DNA from 2 places in the Pseudomonas sp. GL_090 genome. Region 2 is predicted to be linked to the other one. Evidence: predicted binding sites of a transcription regulator. Region 2 holds the regulator's gene; the other holds the start of a gene.
What was found. The regulator sigma-54, encoded in region 2, starts transcription at its own class of promoters, with help from an activator protein. The targets are predictions, from matches to a motif close to ANTGGCATNNANNTTGCTNT.

Region 1 (9,972 bases), 1.1 Mb from region 2:
GGCGCGGCTGCTCGACCACCGGAGCCGGTGCCGGCGTCGGTTTGATCGGATTACCGTTTTTGTTGAACTTGCGTTCCTGCGGTTCATTCGGTGTCTGATCGTAGGCGGCTTGCTCGCGCTCGACCTGACGCTGTTCCGGAGTACGACGCTCGCCGGTGACGAATTGGTCCGGCAGCACCTTGATCAGCAGCAGCTTGCACGGCAAGGCACCGTTCCAGAACGAATACTGCTTGTGGCTGCGGATACCCATGCGCTTGCCCAGGTCCGGCGCGCCGGTGAACACCGCCGCTTCCCAGTTCAGGCAGGCCTGACGCAGGCGCTCGCCGAGGTTCTGGTAGAGATAGAGCAGGCTCGCCTCATCGCCCAGACGCTCGCCGTACGGAGGGTTGCAGATGACCAGGCCTTTCTGGTTCTGGTCCGGGCGCGGTTCGAAAGTCGCGACTTCGCCCTGGTAGATCTTGATCCACTCGCTCAGGCCGGCGCGCTCGACGTTATTGCGGCCCGGTTGAATCAGTCGTGGATCGGCTTCGTAGCCGCGGATCCACAACGGAGTCTTGGCCAGGCCGGCAGCGGCGCGCTCGGACGCTTCTTCGTGGAGTTTTTTCCACAGCGCCGGGACGTGACCGAGCCAGGCGGTGAAGCCCCACTGCTCGCGGCGCAGGTTCGGCGCGATGTCGGCGGCGATCATCGCCGCTTCCACCAGGAAGGTGCCGACACCGCACATCGGGTCAGCCAGTGCGCCGCCTTCGGCCGCGATTCGTGGCCAGCCGGAACGGATCAGGATGGCGGCCGCGAGGTTTTCCTTGAGCGGCGCCGCACCTTGCTGCAGGCGATAGCCGCGCTGGTGCAGGCTGTGGCCCGACAGGTCCAGGGACAGAATGGCTTCGCCGCGATCCAGGCGCAGGTGAATGCGCAGGTCCGGGTTGAGCTTGTCGATGGACGGACGGTCGCCTTGCGGGGTGCGCAGTTTGTCGACGATGGCGTCCTTGACCTTCAGCGCGCCGAAGTGGGTGTTGTCGATACCCGAGCCATGGCCGCTGAATTCGACGGCCAGGGTGCCGTCATTGAGCATGTGGTCTTGCCACTCGATGTCCAGCACGCCGTGGTACAGGTCTTCGGCGTCCTTCATCGGAAAGCGCTTGAGCACCAGCAGCACGCGGTTGGCCAGGCGCGACCACAGGCACAGGCGATAAGCGGTTTCCATGGTAGCCATGCCGCGCACGGCGGAGGTGTGTTCCCGCGCTTCCTCAAGGCCAAGCCCGACGGCTTCCTCGATGAGCAGGCCTTCAAGGCCTTTTGGGCAAGTGAGGAAGAGTTCGAAACGATCGGACATGGGAATTCCAGAACCTTTAGCTGAGTGACCGGGCAACGCATTGCCGGTCCGGTTTTCAATCAGGCGCTTTTCTCGAAGAGCGCCCGCGTGGCACGAAGGTGTGCCGCTCCACCCCTGCTGCCCGGGTTAAATGAGCTTAGATGCAAGGACAGATAAAAAAGTTGATGCAACAAAATGTCATAAGTCGACCCTTCGTCGAATAGTGCATCCCGGCAACGGGAGCCATTCTCACTAAAGGATTAAGCCCATCATCCAGCGCAGGGCCGATCATACCGGGGTTTGGCCAATAAATACGCTACAAACGCTCTGTTACTTATGGCGTTAGCACATTAATGGTTACGTCCTTATGACAAAACGATCATTCCCTCGATGTGACGCATTGGTTAGAACTCAATACAGGTTGGCGCCGCAATGACGCCAACACCTTGGCTCGTCACGCCGGCAACGAGCCCCCAACGGCAGAGTTTTTCTGCCAGACCTCAATAGAGGTCGACGCGATAAATACAGTCAACAAGTGAGGGCAACACCCTATGAGAAGACTTAAGCGTGATCCGTTGGAAAGAGCATTTTTGCGCGGATATCAATATGGCGTTGGTGGTAAATCCCGTGAGCTTTGCCCATTTACTCTACCGTCGGTACGTCAAGCCTGGATCAACGGCTGGCGAGAAGGACGCGGCGACAACTGGGACGGTATGACCGGCACTGCGGGAATCCACAGACTCAACGAACTTCACGCCGTCGGCTAATTACAGGGCACAACACTCCGACACGACAATCTGAACTTGTACTGAATTAACCACGCACGTCCCATCCGGACGGCGGGCTCCGGCCCAGGGGCTCCTTTATGGAGCCCTTTTTTATGCCTGCTCGTTGGTCCAAACAATCCCCTGTAGGAGCGAGCTTGCTCGCGATGGACCCGAGAACACCGCGTGCATCCAGAAATCACGCGTCATCGTTACCGACCATCGCGAGCAAGCTCGCTCCTACAGGGGATCAGCGTAGCGCTGCGATGGCGTCTACCGACTCGCGAATCAGCGCCGGGCCTTTGTAGATGAAGCCCGAGTAGATCTGCACCAGGCTCGCGCCTGCGGCGATTTTCTCTGCCGCGTGCTTGCCTTCGGTAATGCCGCCCGCCGCAATGATCGGCAAACGCCCGCCCAGCTCCGACGCCAGCACTTGCACGGTGTGGGTGCTCTTGTCACGAACCGGCGCACCGGACAGACCGCCGGCTTCTTCGCTATGCTCCATGCCTTCGACGCCTACGCGGCTCAGGGTGGTGTTGGTGGCGATGACGGCATCCATCCCGGTTTCGATCAGCGCTTGCGCAACTTGTGCGGTTTCTTCGTCGTTCATGTCCGGCGCAATCTTGATCGCCAGCGGTACATGTTTGCCATGACGCAATGCCAGTTCCGCGCGGCGTTCGGCCAGATCGGCCAGCAACTGCTTGAGCGAGTCACCGAATTGCAGGCTGCGCAGGCCCGGTGTGTTCGGCGAACTGACGTTGACTGTCACATAGCTGGCGTGGGCGTAGACCTTGTCCAGGCAGATCAGGTAGTCGTCCACGGCACGCTCGACCGGCGTATCGAAGTTCTTGCCGATGTTGATGCCCAGCACGCCTTTGTACTTGGCCGCCGCCACGCGGGCCAGCAGGTGATCGACGCCGAGGTTGTTGAAGCCCATGCGGTTGATGATCGCCTCGGCTTCCGGCAAGCGGAACAAACGTGGCTTCGGATTGCCCGGCTGCGGACGCGGCGTAATGGTACCGATTTCGACAAAACCGAAACCCAGCTGGGCGAAACCGTCGATGGCCGCGCCGTTCTTGTCCAGGCCCGCGGCCAGCCCCACCGGATTCGGAAAGTCCAGGCCCATGACATTCACCGGCAGCTTCGCCGGGGCCTTGCACAGCAAGCCGTTGAGCCCAAGACGCCCGCCCGCGCCGATCAGGTCCAGGGACAGATCGTGGGAGGTTTCCGGGGAGAGTTTGAACAACAGCTGACGGGCCAGGGTGTACATGGGCGGATTTGACTCGATTGGCGGCGAATTGAGGCGGCGATTATAGCCGGGCAACGGGGTGGCAAGCGAGGCGCGTGATCAAATCAGCGGTTAATGGCATATGCCTTGCACCACTCTGGGCACCAACACCCATGCCAACGACGGAATGGGTGCAAAGACAATGGCGTCGTCCCCGGCCTGCTCATGCAAGAACTCGGGACGACGTTTTTTTTGCAAGGTGAACACGCGATGAACGAACCGTCAGCCGGCCCTCTGGCCTGGGTCAATGGCAGCGATGCCCCGGAGAAAACCGAAATCAATCTCGGCTTCATGGCCCTGAGCGACTGCGCCTCGGTGGTTGTCGCCGCCACCCAGGGCTTCGCCCAGCCCCACGGATTGACCCTGAACCTCAAGCGTCAGTCGTCCTGGGCCAACCTGCGGGACAAACTGGTCAGCGGCGAACTCGACGCCGCCCACAGCCTCTATGGCCTGATTTACGCCGTTCACCTGGGCATAGGCGGCGTGGCCGCGACCGACATGGCCGTGTTGATGGGCCTGAATCAGAACGGCCAGAGCATCAACCTGTCCCGCGGTTTGCAAGCGCTTGGAGTGACCAGTCCTGAAGCACTGGATCGGCACGTGCACCAAACTCGCTCAAAACTCACCTTCGCCCAGACGTTTCCCACCGGCACCCACGCCATGTGGCTGTATTACTGGCTCGCCAGCCAAGGCATACACCCGCTGCTGGATGTCGACAGCGTGGTGGTGCCGCCGCCGCAGATGGTCGCGCACCTGCGGGCTGGACGAATCGACGGGTTTTGCGTCGGCGAACCCTGGTCCGCCAGCGCCGTACAGCAGGATCTCGGCTTTACCCTGGCCACTACGCAGAACATCTGGCCCGATCATCCGGAAAAGGTCCTCGGCTGCACCCGTGCGTTCGTCGAGCAATACCCCAATACCGCGCGGGTACTGGTGATGGCGGTTCTGGAAGCCAGCCGCTTCATCGAAGAAAGCACCGAGAATCGCCGCAGTACCGCACAATTGCTCAGTGCCGCGCAGTACCTTGACGCACCACTGGACTGCATCGAACCACGCTTGCTGGGCGAGTACGCCGACGGCCTTGGCCACCGCTGGCAAGACCCGCACGCGCTGCGCTTGCATGGGGATGGCGAGGTCAACCTGCCGTACCTGTCCGACGGCATGTGGTTCATGACCCAGTTCCGCCGCTGGGGCTTGTTGCGCGATGATCCGGACTATCTCGCGGTGGCCCGGCAGGTCCAGCAACTGGACCTCTACCGTGAAGCCGCTCGTGCCGTCGGCGTCGCTTCATCAGCCGGGGAAATGCGCAGCAGCCAATTGATCGACGGCAAGATCTGGGACGGCTCGGACCCGGCCGGTTATGCCCGCAGTTTCAAACTGCACGCCATGAGCGACAGCTCGCACCGATCCGCCAGCCGCTGACAGGAGACCACGAATATGCTGCGTATCCTGCTGATCAACGACACCGCCAAGAAAGTCGGACGCTTGAAGGCCGCCCTGACCGAGGCCGGATTCGAAGTGATCGATGAATCCGGCCTGACCATCGACCTGCCTGAACGCGTCGAAACGGTGCGTCCGGATGTGATTCTGATCGATACCGAGTCACCGGGTCGCGATGTGATGGAACAAGTGGTGCTGGTGACGCGCGACCAGCCACGACCGATTGTGATGTTCACGGACGAACACGACCCCGATGTGATGCGACAGGCGATCAAGTCCGGGGTCAGCGCCTACATCGTCGAAGGCATTCACGCACAACGCCTGCAGCCGATTCTCGATGTGGCCATGGCACGCTTCGAGAGCGACCAGGCCCTGCGTGCCCAGTTGCATGCCCGTGACCAGCAATTGGCCGAGCGCAAGCGCATCGAACTGGCCAAGGGGCTGCTGATGAAAATGAAGGACTGCAACGAGGAAGAGGCCTACACGCTGATGCGCCGCCAAGCGATGAGCCGCCAGCAGAAGCTGATACAGGTGGCGGAGCAGATCATTGCCATGAGCGAGTTGCTCGGCTGAAGTCCTGTAGCGCCTGTCCGGGCGCCATCGCGAGCAGGCTCGCTCCCACAGGTGATTTGTGTTCGACGCCATTCCCTTGTGGGAGCGAGCCTGCTCGCGAATGGCGGCGACTCGATTTCGAGTGTTGGCACAGATCTCGCTAAGTAATCACCACAGGTAACCAACGGCGGTTGCCCCACCTACGACAAAGACGTCGCTCACCTCATTTGCCCTTGGCGGATCGGGTGGCGGCGTTTTTTCGTTTTGGCCCCACAGCACGGGGTCGGTGGTGCGGCCGTATCGGCGCCCCACCTGCAAGCTCATGACTCCTTTCGAGACTCTTCACAGCTGAGGTGCGCAATGAATTCAAGCTTCTGGAAATCCGGCCATACCCCCACATTGTTCGCAGCCTTCCTCTATTTCGACCTGAGTTTCATGGTCTGGTACCTGCTCGGTCCTCTGGCGGTGCAGATCGCCGCCGACCTGCACCTGACAACGCAGCAAAGGGGGCTGGTAGTCGCCACGCCGATTCTGGCCGGGGCGGTGTTGCGCTTCGTGATGGGGATGCTGGCTGATCGCCTGTCGCCAAAAACCGCCGGCCTGATCGGCCAGGTCATCGTGATCTGCGCCCTGTTCGGCGCCTGGAAACTCGGGATCCACAGCTACGAGCAGGCGTTGCTGCTGGGCCTGTTCCTCGGCATGGCCGGCGCTTCGTTCGCCGTCGCCCTGCCCCTGGCCTCGCAGTGGTATCCGCCGCAGCATCAAGGCAAGGCCATGGGCATCGCCGGCGCGGGCAACTCGGGCACAGTGCTCGCCGCATTGATCGCTCCGGTGCTGGCGGCGGCGTTTGGCTGGAGCAACGTGTTCGGCTTTGCCCTGATTCCGTTGATCCTGACCCTGATCGTCTTCGCCTGGCTGGCCCGCAATGCCCCCGAGCGGCCAAAAGCCAAATCCATGGCCGACTACTTCAAGGCCCTGGGTGACCGTGACAGCTGGTGGTTCATGTTTTTCTACAGCGTGACGTTCGGCGGCTTCATTGGCCTGGCCAGCGCCCTGCCCGGTTACTTCAACGACCAGTACGGCCTGAGTCCGGTGACTGCCGGTTACTACACCGCTGCCTGCGTGTTCGGCGGCAGCCTGATGCGCCCCTTGGGTGGTGCACTGGCTGACCGGTTCGGCGGCATTCGGACTCTGTTGGCGATGTACACCGTCGCGGCGACCTGCATTGCCGTGGTCGGTTTCAATCTGCCGAGTTCCTACGCCGCACTGGCACTTTTCGTCTGCACCATGCTCGGTCTGGGTGCAGGCAATGGCGCGGTATTCCAGTTGGTGCCCCAGCGTTTTCGCCGGGAAATCGGCGTGATGACCGGCCTGATCGGCATGGCTGGTGGCATCGGCGGGTTTGCCCTCGCGGCCGGCATGGGCGCGATCAAGCAAAGCACCGGCAGTTATCAATTGGCGCTGTGGTTGTTTGCCAGCCTCGGCGTTCTGGCCTGGTTCGGTCTGCACGGCGTGAAACGTCGCTGGAGAACCACCTGGGGTTCGGCCGCCGTGACGGCTGCGCGGGTCTGACGCCTCGATGAGCCTGCAACTGAGTTTTGCCGAAGCCAGCGCCATCGGTCCTCGCGAGGAAAACCAGGACGCCCTGCGCCTGGTCACGCCGGCTCCGGCGCTGGCCGCGAGCAAGGGTTACCTGTTCGCGATTGCCGACGGTGTCAGCCAATGTGCCGATGGCGGGCTCGCCGCCCGTTCGACCTTGCAGGCGCTGGCGCTGGACTACTACGCCACCCCGGAAACCTGGGGCGTCGCCCAGGCACTGGATCGTCTGTTGCTGGCGCAAAACCGCTGGTTGCAGGCTAACGGTGGCGGCCAACCGCTGCTGACCACCGTCAGTGCCTTGGTGATGCGCGGCCGGCGTTTTACCTTGGCACATGTCGGCGACTGCCGGGTTTATCGCTGGCACGCCGACACGCTGCAACGGGTGAGCGAGGATCACGTCTGGGACCAGCCTGGCATGCAGCATGTGCTTAAACGGGCCCTGGGGCTGGATCAACATCTGGTGCTGGACTTTCTGGATGGCGAACTGCGTTTGACCGAGAGTTTCGTGCTGCTCAGCGACGGCGTCTGGGCCGTCCTGGGCGATACCGCCATTGCGGGCATTTTGCGCGATCAACCTGACCTGAACAGTGCCGCGCGGACGTTGGTCAGCGCCGCGCACCTGGCTGGCAGTCAGGACAACGCCAGCGCCCTGCTGGTGCGGGTCGATGCCCTTGGCGAAACCAGCATCGGCGATGCACTGATTCATCTGCAGCAATGGCCACTCCCGCCTGCATTGAAGCCAGGCCAGACCTTCGAAGGCTGGCAGATTGAAGGGATCCTCGGCCAAAGCCAGCAATCACTGCTCTACCGGGTACGAGATGCTCAACAACAGCCTTGGCTGCTGAAAACCTTGCCCGGTGCGCTTCGTGACGATCATCAGGCCGGGCAGGCATTGTTGTCGGAGGAATGGTTCCTCAAACGTGTGGCCGGGCGGCATTTTCCTGAAGTTCATGCCGCCAGTCAGCGTCAGCATTTGTACTACGTGATGCGCGAATATTCCGGATATACCCTGGCTAAATTGCAGGAGCGTGTCGGAACGCTGCCACTGGCTCAATGGCTGGACCTGGCCGAACGCCTGCTGCGAGCGGTCGGCATACTGCATCGACGCCAGATTCTGCATCGTGATATCAAACCGGAGAACCTGCTTCTGGGGGACGACGGCGAGTTGCGCCTGCTGGATTTCGGTCTCGCGTACTGTCCCGGGCTGTCCGAAGATCAAGCCTTCGCCCTGCCCGGAACGCCCAGCTATATCGCACCGGAAGCCTTTCGCGGGGATTTACCGACACCGCAACAGGATTTGTATGCGGTCGGCGTGACCTTGTATTACCTGCTTACCGGGCATTATCCCTACGGCGAAATCGAAGCGTTCCAGCGCCCACGGTTTGGTGTGCCGGTCAGCGCCAGTCGCTACCGGCCCGACCTGCCGGAATGGATCGCGCAAAGTCTGGAACGCGCGGTGGCGGCAGCTCCGGATCAGCGCTTTGAAACAGCGGAAGAATGGTTGTTGCTGCTGGAACAGGGAGAACGACGCAGTTTGAGCGTGCGCCCCAAACCTTTGCTAGAGCGCGAACCGTTGAAAGTCTGGCGGACGTTGGCGCTGGTGTCCTTGCTGGTGAATCTGGTGCTGCTGTTTTTGTTGTTTCATGGCTGAGTTTTTCACTGCACCCAACAGATTTTTTGATTTTTCTGCTTCAAAACCGGGCATCGCGCCTTGAACCAGTGCACGCAAACACCCTCCTCCCATGACGAGAGCCCATAAATCGGGCCCTTGCGAAACTTGGCACAACCACTGCATTACCTTTCCCAACATACATAAAGCCCGGCCTTCAACGTAGAAAGCTGCGCTGCCCGAGAGAACGGGACCAGGACAAAGGCGTCCTCGCTAGGCAACTAGCGGGACGCCTTTTTTTGTTTGCGCAAAATTTGTCGAGCATGGCCTGAACCCTGATGAGGCAGGCCTGAGCTCCCCCGGAGAACCTGATGAAAAAACTAAAACTGGTGATGATCGGCAACGGCATGGCCGGGGTTCGTACCCTGGAAGAACTGCTCAAGCTGAGTAATGAACTGTACGACATCACGGTCTTCGGCGCCGAACCGCACACCAACTACAACCGCATCCTGTTGTCGCCGGTGCTGGCGGGCGAACAGACCTTCGAAGAGATCGTGCTCAACGACCTGGACTGGTACCTGGAAAACAACATCAAGCTGCTGCTCAACCGCAAGGTGGTGGAGATCGACCGGGTCAAGCGCCGGGTCATTGCCGAAGACGGCAGCGAAGCCGAATACGATCGCCTGCTGATCGCCACCGGCTCGACGCCCTTCATCCTGCCCATTCCCGGCAACACCCTTGAGGGCGTGATCGGCTACCGCGACATCGCCGACACCCAGGCCATGATCGACACCGCGAAAACCCACCGGCACGCCGTGGTCATCGGTGGCGGCCTGCTCGGCCTGGAGGCCGCCAACGGCCTGATGCTGCGGGGCATGCACGTGACCGTGGTGCATATCGGCGAGTGGTTGCTGGAACGACAACTGGACAAGACCAGCGGCCAGCTGCTGCAAAGCGCGCTGGAATCTCGCGGCCTGCACTTTCGCCTGTGCGAGCAGACCCAGGCCTTGCATGACGCGGGCAACGGCCGGGTCGGTTCGGTGCAATTCAAGAACGGCGACATCATCCCCGCCGACCTGGTCGTGATGGCCGCTGGCATTCGTCCCAATACCGAACTGGCGGAGAAATCCGGCATTCCGTGCAGCCGCGGGATTCTGGTCAACGACACACTGCAAACCTACGACCCACGGATCTATGCCATCGGTGAGTGCGCCAGCCACCGCGGCATCGCCTATGGCTTGGTGGCGCCGCTGTTCGAACAGGCCAAAGTCTGCGCCAACCACCTCGCCCAACTGGGGTTTGCCACCTACAAGGGGTCTGTGACCTCAACCAAATTGAAGGTCACCGGCATCGACCTGTTCTCCGCGGGCGACTTCATGGGCGGCGAAGGCACCGAGACCATCACCCT
Region 2 (9,972 bases):
CCACCGCCGTATCGCTGATGAAAATCGCCAACGACCTGCGCTGGATGAACTCCGGACCGTTGGCCGGCCTTGGCGAGATCGAGCTGGAAGCCTTGCAGCCGGGGTCTTCGATCATGCCGGGCAAGGTCAACCCGGTCATTCCCGAGGCCGCCGCGATGGTCGCGGCTCAGGTCATCGGCAACGACAGCGTGATCACCATCGCCGGTCAGTCGGGCAATTTCGAACTGAACGTGATGCTGCCGATCATCGCCCAGAACTTGTTGAGCAGTATCGAGTTGCTGGCCAATTCCAGCCGTCTGCTGGCAGACAAGGCCATCGCCAGCTTCAAGGTCAACGAAGGCCGGATCAAGGAAGCGCTGTCACGCAACCCGATTCTGGTGACCGCGCTCAACCCGGTCATCGGTTACCAGAAGGCTGCCGAGATTGCCAAGAAGGCCTATCAGCAAGGCCGGCCGGTGATTGACGTCGCGCTGGAACACACCGATCTGTCGCGCAGCCAGCTGGAAGAGTTGCTCAACCCGGAAAAACTCACCGCGGGCGGCGTGTAAGCCCCGTTACCGCTTTGGAGGCGCACCATGGAGCACTGGAAACGCACGATCGAAAGAGCCAACCGTTTTTTCATGCTGGGTGAACTGGTCGATGCCCGCGAGGCGTATCTGCAGGCGTTGGCCCTGGCCCAGGTGCTGTTCGAGCGCTGGGCGGATGCCGACGAAGCGGTGGCGGCCTGCGTGATTTCCCATCACAACCTGGCGGACCTGCACTTGTGTCTGAACCAGCCGGAGGAGAGCGCCGAATACTTGTGTGCCATCCATCAACGGCTGTTGCAGACCATGCAGGACCCGCGTCTGCCGCAGGCATTGCGAGAAGCCGCGTTGCGCCAGAGCAGCAAGACCTACGTCGAGCTGCTGAATTTCATCAGTGAACATGGCGAATATCCGCGTACCCATCGACTGCTGCACATCGATGTCGCTTTGTCTGCGCCTCATCATCATGGAGTCCATTGAACATGGCTTTTACCCTGCCTGCCTTGCCGTACGCCTACGACGCCCTGGAACCGCATATCGATGCGCAGACCATGGAGATTCACTACACCAAGCATCACCAGACTTACATCAACAACCTCAACGCGGCCGTCGAGGGCACCGAGTATGCCGATTGGTCCGTGGAGAAGCTGGTGTCTGCCGTTCAGCAGTTGCCGGAAAAACTTCGCGCAGCGGTGATCAATCAGGGCGGCGGCCACGCCAACCATTCGCTGTTCTGGGAAGTCATGACGCCCGGCGGTGGTGGTGAGCCCGAAGGTGCGCTGGCCAAGGCCATCGATGAACAACTGGGCGGCCTCGACAGATTCAAGGAAGCCTTTACCAAGGCTGCATTGACCCGCTTCGGCAGTGGCTGGGCCTGGCTGAGCGTGACCCCGCAACAGACCCTGGTGGTGGAAAGCAGCGGTAACCAGGACAGTCCGCTAATGAACGGCAATACCCCGATTCTGGGCCTCGACGTCTGGGAGCACGCCTATTACCTGCGTTATCAGAACCGTCGTCCGGAATACATCAGCGCGTTCTACAACGTGATCAATTGGCCGCAAGTCGCAGCGCGCTATCAGGCCGCACTGGTTTAAGTCTTCTAAAAAACAAATCCAAGGCTGGGCTATGGGCACTGAAACACTGGCGATCGGAAGTGGACGGATGTTTCGTTACGCGTTTGGATCGCTGTTACTGCTGGCAGGTATGAGCCTATTGGTTGCCCACGGGCTGGCGTGGCTTGATCTTGAGCCGAAGCTGCTACGTGCACTGCAAGGCGGTGCGATCTGCGCCTTGGGTACCGCGCTGGGCGCGGTGCCGGTGTTGGTGATTAGCCGGATGCCGCAGGTGCTCAGCGACACACTGCTTGGCTTTGGTGCTGGCGTGATGCTCGCGGCGACGGCATTTTCGCTGATCGTTCCGGGCATCTCTGCCGCCGAAGGGCTTGGCCTGTCACCCTGGGCGTCCAGTGGGCTGATCAGCTTCGGCATTATGCTCGGTGCGTTCGGGTTGTTCCTGGTGGATCGGAAGGTCTCCGGGGTCAGCCCGGACATACTGGTCGGCACACTGGAGCGACCGGTCATTGCTCCGCGCATCTGGTTGTTCGTGTTTGCGATCATTGCCCACAACATTCCCGAAGGCATGGCGGTCGGTGTTTCGGCCGGTGGCGCAATGCCTGACGCCGATAGCCTGGCCATGGGCATTGCCTTGCAGGATGTGCCGGAAGGGTTGGTCATCGCTTTGGTACTGGCCGGGGCAGGGATGTCCAGGATCAAGGCGTTCCTGATCGGTGCCGCATCAGGGTTGGTCGAGCCGGTGTTTGCACTGCTATGCGCCTGGCTGGTAAGCCTGGCCGAGCTGCTGTTGCCCTTGGGATTGGCGCTGGCGGCGGGGGCGATGTTGCTGGTGGTGACCCATGAAATCATTCCCGAGTCGCGCCGCAATGGTCATGACAAGCTTGCCAGCCTCGGGCTGCTGATGGGGTTCTGTTTGATGATGGTGATGGATACAGCCCTCGCTTGATTTGTGGCGAGGGGCTTTTGTGGTTGTATTACTCGCCTTCGTCGAAGTAGTTGTTGATCAGCGCCACCAGCGCTTCCAGCGCTTCCTGTTCCTGCTCGCCTTCTGTGCTCAAGTGGATCGTGGTGCCTTTGCCGGCGGCCAGCATCATCATCGCCATGATGCTTTTGCCATCGACCATGGACTCTGGTGTACGACCGGCCCGGATCTGGCACGGGAACTGACCTGCCACCCCAACGAATTTTGCAGAAGCGCGAGCGTGCAGGCCCAATTTATTGATGATTTCGATTTCCAGAGCAGGCATCGCGATGTGAATCCTTTAGCTGAGGTCGCGGTGGCGGACCTGGACGTTCTTCAGGGATTGTTGCAGCGTCTGCCCCAGACGCTCGGTCAGGTAGACGGAACGGTGATGTCCGCCAGTGCAGCCAATGGCAATGGTGACGTAGGCGCGGTTGCTGGCGGCAAAACGAGGCAGCCACTTTAGCAGGTATGTGGAAATGTCCTGGAACATCTCTTCGACATCCGGTTGTGCCGCCAGGTATTCGGCAACCGGTTGATCGAGCCCGGACTGCTCGCGCAACTCCGGTTTCCAGTAAGGGTTGGGCAGGCAGCGCACATCGAACACCAGGTCGGCGTCCACCGGCATGCCGCGCTTGAAGCCGAAGGACTCCACCAGGAACGCAGTCCCAGGTTCCGGCTGATTCAACAGGCGCAGTTTGATGGCATCGCGCAGTTGATACAGGTTCAGGCTGGTGGTGTTGATCTTGAGATCGGCAAGGTCGGCAATCGGCCCGAGCAGGACGCTCTCGACGTTGATGGCTTCGGCCAGCGAGCGGTTGGCGTTGCTCAGGGGGTGACGTCGGCGGGTTTCGGAGAAACGCTTGAGCAGGGTTTCTTCGTCGGCGTCCAGGTACAGCACATCGCACTTGATGTGGCGGGCACGGACTTCCTCGAGCAGGTCGGGGAAACGTGACAGGTGGCTGGGCAGGTTGCGCGCGTCAATGGAAACGGCGACCAGCGGCTGCAACATCTCGGTATGAACCAGGGCGCGTTCGGCCAGCTCCGGCAGCAGACCGGCGGGCAGGTTGTCGATGCAGTAGTAGCCGTTGTCCTCAAGAACGTTGAGGGCGGTACTTTTACCTGAGCCGGAACGGCCACTGACGATGATCAAGCGCATGATTACTGACCGTTTTGCTCGTCCAGGACAACCTGATACAGGGCTTCGTTGCTTGCAGCACTTCGCAGCTTTTCGCGCACTTCCTTGCGGTCGAGCATGCTGGCGATCTGGCGCAGCAGCTCAAGGTGCGCATCGGTGGCGGCTTCCGGGACCAGCAGCACGAACAGCAGGTCAACCGGCGCGCCATCGATGGCGTCGAAATCGATAGGGGCGTCCAGGTGCATCAATGCACTGATGGGCGAAACACAGCCCTTGAGACGGCAATGTGGAATGGCGATGCCATTGCCAAACCCGGTGGAGCCGAGTTTTTCACGGGCGATCAGTGCCTCGAAGACATCTTGCATCTCCAGGGCCGGCACTTCGCGGGCGATCAGATTGGCAATTTGTTCGAGGGCTTTCTTTTTACTGCCTCCCGGCACGTTCACCAGGGAACGGCCGGGGGTCAGGATACTTTCAAGTCGGATCATGGGTAGGGAGTGTTAACGACCGGTTGCGCCCTGGAGGAGGCTCTGGGTCTTTTCCTTATGCTTTTTGAGTTGTTTATCCAGCTTGTCGGTGAGTGCGTCGATCGCGGCGTACATATCGGTATGTTCCGCGTTGGCGACCACTTCATTCCCGGGAATATGCAGCGTGGCTTCGATTTTCTGCTTCAGTTTTTCGACGGTCATCGTGACCTGCACATTAGTGATCTTGTCGAAATGTCGCTCCAATCGTTCGAGTTTTTCGCCGATGTAGGTGCGAAGAGGTTCGGTCACTTCCAGTTGGTGTCCACTGATGTTGACTTGCATACAGCTTCTCCTTCGTTGCCAGTGCATAAAGCGGTAGATCAGATGATCTACCACTGGAACGCTGTGGCGTGGCTCTACATCAACCGCTTGCGTTCGCTCGAAGGCGCGATCCCGAGGGATTCGCGGTACTTGGCGACGGTGCGGCGAGCCACCTGAATGCCTTGTGCCTCCAGTAAACCAGCGATCTTGCTGTCACTCAACGGCTTTTTCTGATTTTCCGCTGCAACCAGTTTTTTGATGATCGCCCGGATCGCCGTGGACGAGCATTCGCCGCCTTCGGAGGTGCTTACGTGACTGGAGAAAAAGTACTTCAGTTCATAAATGCCCCGGGGGGTGTGCATGAACTTCTGGGTGGTCACCCGTGAAATCGTCGATTCATGCATGCCTACCGCTTCGGCGATGTCATGCAGGACCAGCGGCTTCATGGCTTCGTCGCCATATTCGAGGAACCCGCGCTGATGCTCGACGATCTGGGTGGCAACCTTCATCAGGGTTTCATTGCGGCTTTGCAGGCTCTTGATGAACCAGCGGGCCTCCTGCAACTGATTGCGCATGAAGGTGTTGTCGGCACTGGTGTCGGCGCGGCGCACGAAACCGGCGTATTGGGCATTGACCCGCAGCCGTGGCACCGACTCCTGATTGAGCTCCACCAGCCAGCGCTCGTTGTCCTTGCGCACGATGACGTCAGGAACGACATACTCGGCTTCGGTGGACTCGATCTGCGAGCCCGGGCGCGGGTTGAGGCTCTGGACCAGTTCGATGACCTGGCGCAGTTCGTCTTCCTTGAGCTTCATGCGACGCATCAACTGGCTGTAGTCGCGGCTGCCAAGCAGGTCGATGTAATCGGTGACCAGGCGCTTGGCCTCGGCCAGCCAAGGGGTCTTGGCAGGCAGCTGGCGCAATTGCAGCAGCAGGCATTCGCCCAGGTTGCGGGCGCCGATGCCGGCAGGCTCGAATTGCTGGATGCGGTGCAGGACGGCTTCGATTTCGTCCAGTTCGATGTCCAGTTCCGGGTCGAAGGCTTCGAGGATCTCCTCGAGGGTTTCGTCCAGGTAACCTTGATTGTTGATGCAGTCGATCAGGGTCACGGCGATCAGGCGATCGGTGTCGGACATCGGGGCCAGGTTCAGTTGCCACAGCAAGTGGCTCTGCAGGCTTTCGCCGGCCGATGTGCGGGTGGTGAAGTCCCACTCGTCATCGTCGTTGCTGGGCAGGCTGCTGGCGCTGGTCTGGTAAACGTCTTCCCAGGCAGTATCGACGGGAAGTTCGTTGGGAATGCGTTCGTTCCAGTCGCCTTCCTCAAGGTTATCAACCGTAGGGGCGCTTTCCTGGTAGGAAGGTTCCTGAATATCCGTGTTGGGCTTTTGTTCGGCGTTGTCGGCCAAGGGGTCGGAGTTGTCGAAGTCGTCGCCTTCTTCCTGGCGTTCGAGCATCGGATTGGACTCCAGGGCCTCCTGGATTTCCTGTTGCAGGTCCAGGGTCGACAATTGGAGCAGGCGGATGGCCTGTTGCAGCTGCGGTGTCATCGTCAGCTGCTGGCCCATTCTCAAGACTAGCGATGGTTTCATGGCAGGGGCTTAACACCTTATTCGCCGGCGCACATGCGCCATCCACTACAGGGCGCCGGGGCGCCAAACTTAAGCAAATTATATGCCTGAAACTGAAGGATTTGCCTAGAGCGCTGTAACAATAAAAAACTATAAAGTTGTGTTGCTGCGCTGCCCTTGTCGGGGGCTGACCACGCTTGTCGGCACGAGGCGCTGGTGAGTGGGCCGGTCAGGTGCCCGGGCGACTGCCTGGGCACAGCTCAGCGCTTACAGGCGGAACTCATGGCCCAGATACACTTCCTTGACCAGATCGTTGGCCAGGATGGTCTCTGCGTCGCCTTCGGCGATCAGTTGACCGTCATTGACGATGTAGGCGGTTTCACAGATATCCAGGGTTTCACGAACGTTGTGGTCCGTGATCAGCACGCCAATGCCTTTGGCCTTGAGGTGGTGAATGATCTGCTTGATGTCGCCGACCGAAATCGGGTCCACGCCGGCGAAGGGTTCGTCGAGGAGGATGAATTTCGGGTTGGTGGCCAGGGCGCGGGCGATTTCCACGCGACGGCGCTCACCACCGGACAGGCTCATGCCCAGGTTGTCGCGGATGTGGCTGATGTGGAACTCCTGCAGCAGGCTTTCCAGCTCCTTGCGACGGCCGGCCTTGTCGAGTTCCTTGCGGGTCTCGAGGATGGCCATGATGTTGTCGGCCACCGACAGCTTGCGAAAGATCGATGCTTCCTGCGGCAGGTAGCCGATACCGGCTTTTGCACGGCCGTGCATCGGCTGGTGGCTGACGTCCAGGTCGTCGATCAGGACGCGTCCCTGGTCAGCCTGTACCAGGCCGACGATCATGTAGAAGCAGGTGGTCTTGCCGGCGCCGTTCGGGCCAAGCAGGCCGACGATCTGGCCGCTGTCGATGGACAGGCTGACGTCACGCACGACCTGGCGGCTCTTGTAGCTCTTGGCCAGATGCTGAGCTTTCAGAGTTGCCATTACTGGGCCTTTTTCTCGTCGGTTTTCTTCTTCGGCTGGATCACCATGTCGATGCGCGGGCGCGACTCTGTGATCTTGCTGCCCGTGGCGCGACCGGCGCTGGCGAGCTTCTTGTCGGTGTCGTAGACAATTTTTTCGCCTTGGGTGACGTTGTTGTCCTTGTCGACAACTTTGGCCTTGTCGATCAGCACGACGCGATTTTGCGAGGCGTGATACTGGATCGTCACGCCCCAGCCCTGAACAGGCTTGGTATCACCAGCCGTTTGCAATTGCTCGAAGTACGCCAGGTTGCCCACCGAGGTCACTACGTCAATGTCGCCAGTCGAGGTGCGGGTAATGGTAACGGTGTTGCCTGTCACCTTCATCGAGCCTTGGGTGATGATCACGTCACCCTTATAGGTCGCAATGCCTTGCTTGTCGTCCAGTTGGGCGTCGTCGGCCTGAATGCGGATAGGCTGCTGTTGATCTTCCGGCAGAGCCCAGGCGCTCACGCTTCCCAGTGCTGCGCCCAGACTGAGCAAAATCGGGAGGGTTTTAACGAGCCTCATACTGTCCTCTTACGTTCGATAGCAGGTGTATCCTGCTTTCTTTCAAATACGCTTTCATTCCCTTGCCAGTCGATACACCGCCAGCGCCGTCGATTCTAACGTCTTGCTCGGTCTGCGCATATTGCTGCTGCGGGAACACGGTCATGCGGGTGCTGGTGATCAGGGTTCTACGGTTTTTCTCGTCGAAGCGCGTGATGCGCACGTCATCGATCAGTTCGACCTGTGTGCCGTCAGGGTTGACCTCGCCGCGCAGGCTCTGGACGTGCCACGGGAATTCAGTGCCGCGGAACACATTCAGGTCGGGGTTGGTCAGCAATGTCACTTCGGTCGCTTTGAGGTGCTCGACCTTGTCGGACACCAGATCATATTGCAGCTTGCCGTCGGGCAGGTACTGCACGCTGTGGGCGTTGATGGCGTAATAGTCGATCGCGCTTTCATCGACCGGCGTTACCGGCTTGTCGAGGAAGCGTTCCGGGCTGATGTTCCAGTAGCCAACCGCGGCGAATATCGCCGCGATGCAACTGTACATCAGGGTGTTGCGAAACTTTTTGCTCAGCATAGTGGGCTCACAGGTACGCCGCATTGGCCGCATCGAGGCGGTCCTGGGCGCGCAGGATCAATTCGCAGAATTCGCGAGCGGCACCTTCGCCGCCACGGGCGAGGGTGATGCCGTGAGCGTGTTCACGCACGAAACTGGCGGCATTGGCCACTGCCATGCCCAGGCCGACGCGGCGAATCACCGGCAGGTCCGGCAGGTCGTCGCCGAGGTAGGCCACCTGTTCATGGCTCAGGTTGAGTTGGGCCAGTAGCTCATCGAGTACCACCAGTTTATCTTCGCGACCCTGATAGAGGTGCGGGATACCGAGGTTTTTGGCCCGCCGCTCGACTACCGGGGTCTTGCGGCCACTGATGATGGCGGTCTGCACGCCGGCGGCCATCAGCATCTTGATGCCCTGGCCGTCGAGGGTGTTGAACGTCTTGAATTCGCTGCCGTCTTCGAGGAAGTACAGGCGCCCGTCGGTCAGCACGCCATCGACATCGAACACCGCCAGCTTGATCTGTTTGCCGCGTTGCAGCAGGTCCGCACTCATTACATTACTCCCGCACGCAGCAAGTCGTGCATGTTCAAGGCGCCGACCGGGCGGTCTTCACGGTCGACCACGACCAGCGCGTTGATTTTATGGTCTTCCATGATTTTCAGCGCTTCGGCGGCGAGCATCTCGGCGCGGGCGGTCTTGCCGTGTGCAGTCATGACCTGGTCGATGGTAGCGCTATGGATGTCGATGCTACGGTCCAGCGTGCGACGCAAGTCACCGTCGGTAAAGATCCCGGCCAGCTTTCCATCGGCTTCCAGGATCACGGTCATGCCCAGGCCTTTGCGGGTCATTTCCATTAGCGCGTCCTTCAGCAGGGTGCCGCGCTGTACTTGCGGCAGCTCTTGCCCGGCGTGCATGACATTTTCCACTTTCAGCAGCAGGCGTCGGCCCAGGGCGCCACCAGGATGGGAAAAGGCGAAGTCTTCGGCGGTAAAGCCGCGGGCTTCCAGCAGCGCAACGGCCAGGGCGTCGCCCATGACCAGAGCGGCGGTGGTCGATGAAGTGGGTGCCAGGTTCAACGGGCAGGCTTCGTGTTCGACGTGAACATTCAGGTTAACCTCGGCGGCCTTGGCCAGCGGCGAGTCAGGGTTGCCGGTCACGCTGATCAACTGGATGCCCAGGCGCTTGATCAGTGGCAGCAGGGTCACGATTTCATTGGTGGAGCCGGAGTTCGAGAGCGCCAGAATGATGTCGTCGCGGGTAATCATGCCCATGTCACCGTGGCTGGCTTCAGCCGGGTGCACAAAAAACGCCGTGGTGCCGGTGCTGGCCAGGGTTGCGGCAATCTTGTTGCCGATGTGCCCCGACTTACCCATGCCGACCACGACCACGCGGCCTTTGCTGGCCAGAATCATCTCGCAAGCGCGTACGAAATCTGCGTCGATATGGGGTAGCAGGCCTTGCACGGCTTCTACCTCGAGGCGGATGGTGCGTTGTGCCGATTGAATCAGGTCGCTGGATTGGCTCATGTCAGAAATCGTATAGCCTGATGAAAAGGCGGCGATTATAGCGGTTATGATCGAATCCCTCACGCTAGTTCGTCGCGCATTGTCATCCTTGTTGCCGGAAACCTTCTAAACGGGGCTTTCAAGCTGTCATGCAGTTGAACATGTCCTGGCTTTGGCCTTGGGCGCGCAGCCTTTGCAGTGATATAGTTCGCCGCCAGTTCGGCCTGCCCGGGAGGTATGTGCTTTCGTCAGAAAGCCAGGCGTCCAAGTGAGAGGCTGCATCGCAAGGAGTTTAGATGAGTGCCGATAACGCCTACGCGGTCGAGCTGAAGGGA

Region 1: the regulator sigma-54 is predicted to act here: its motif matches at 3,439-3,458, upstream of AC3ITA_RS09095 (CmpA/NrtA family ABC transporter substrate-binding protein).

The regions. Positions count from the first base shown of each region.
Region 1 is NZ_CM174452.1:2,025,912-2,035,883, reverse strand. It holds gene rlmKL (bifunctional 23S rRNA (guanine(2069)-N(7))-methyltransferase RlmK/23S rRNA (guanine(2445)-N(2))-methyltransferase RlmL) at 1-1,333, opposite strand, end outside; gene rmf (ribosome modulation factor) at 1,864-2,079, shown strand; gene AC3ITA_RS09100 (quinone-dependent dihydroorotate dehydrogenase) at 2,327-3,346, opposite strand; gene AC3ITA_RS09095 (CmpA/NrtA family ABC transporter substrate-binding protein) at 3,575-4,786, shown strand; gene AC3ITA_RS09090 (ANTAR domain-containing response regulator) at 4,802-5,377, shown strand; gene AC3ITA_RS09085 (nitrate/nitrite transporter) at 5,717-6,928, shown strand; gene AC3ITA_RS09080 (bifunctional protein-serine/threonine kinase/phosphatase) at 6,936-8,606, shown strand; gene nirB (nitrite reductase large subunit NirB) at 8,936-9,972, shown strand, end outside.
Region 2 is NZ_CM174452.1:954,296-964,267, forward strand. It holds gene AC3ITA_RS04125 (class II fumarate hydratase) at 1-548, shown strand, start outside; gene AC3ITA_RS04130 (DUF2753 family protein) at 576-1,004, shown strand; gene AC3ITA_RS04135 (superoxide dismutase) at 1,007-1,618, shown strand; gene AC3ITA_RS04140 (ZIP family metal transporter) at 1,650-2,543, shown strand; gene AC3ITA_RS04145 (HPr family phosphocarrier protein) at 2,572-2,844, opposite strand; gene rapZ (RNase adapter RapZ) at 2,860-3,717, opposite strand; gene ptsN (PTS IIA-like nitrogen regulatory protein PtsN) at 3,720-4,184, opposite strand; gene hpf (ribosome hibernation-promoting factor, HPF/YfiA family) at 4,197-4,505, opposite strand; gene AC3ITA_RS04165 (RNA polymerase factor sigma-54) at 4,580-6,073, opposite strand; gene lptB (LPS export ABC transporter ATP-binding protein) at 6,320-7,045, opposite strand; gene lptA (lipopolysaccharide transport periplasmic protein LptA) at 7,045-7,593, opposite strand; gene lptC (LPS export ABC transporter periplasmic protein LptC) at 7,580-8,152, opposite strand; gene AC3ITA_RS04185 (KdsC family phosphatase) at 8,160-8,684, opposite strand; gene AC3ITA_RS04190 (KpsF/GutQ family sugar-phosphate isomerase) at 8,684-9,658, opposite strand; gene AC3ITA_RS04195 (ATP-binding cassette domain-containing protein) at 9,934-9,972, shown strand, end outside.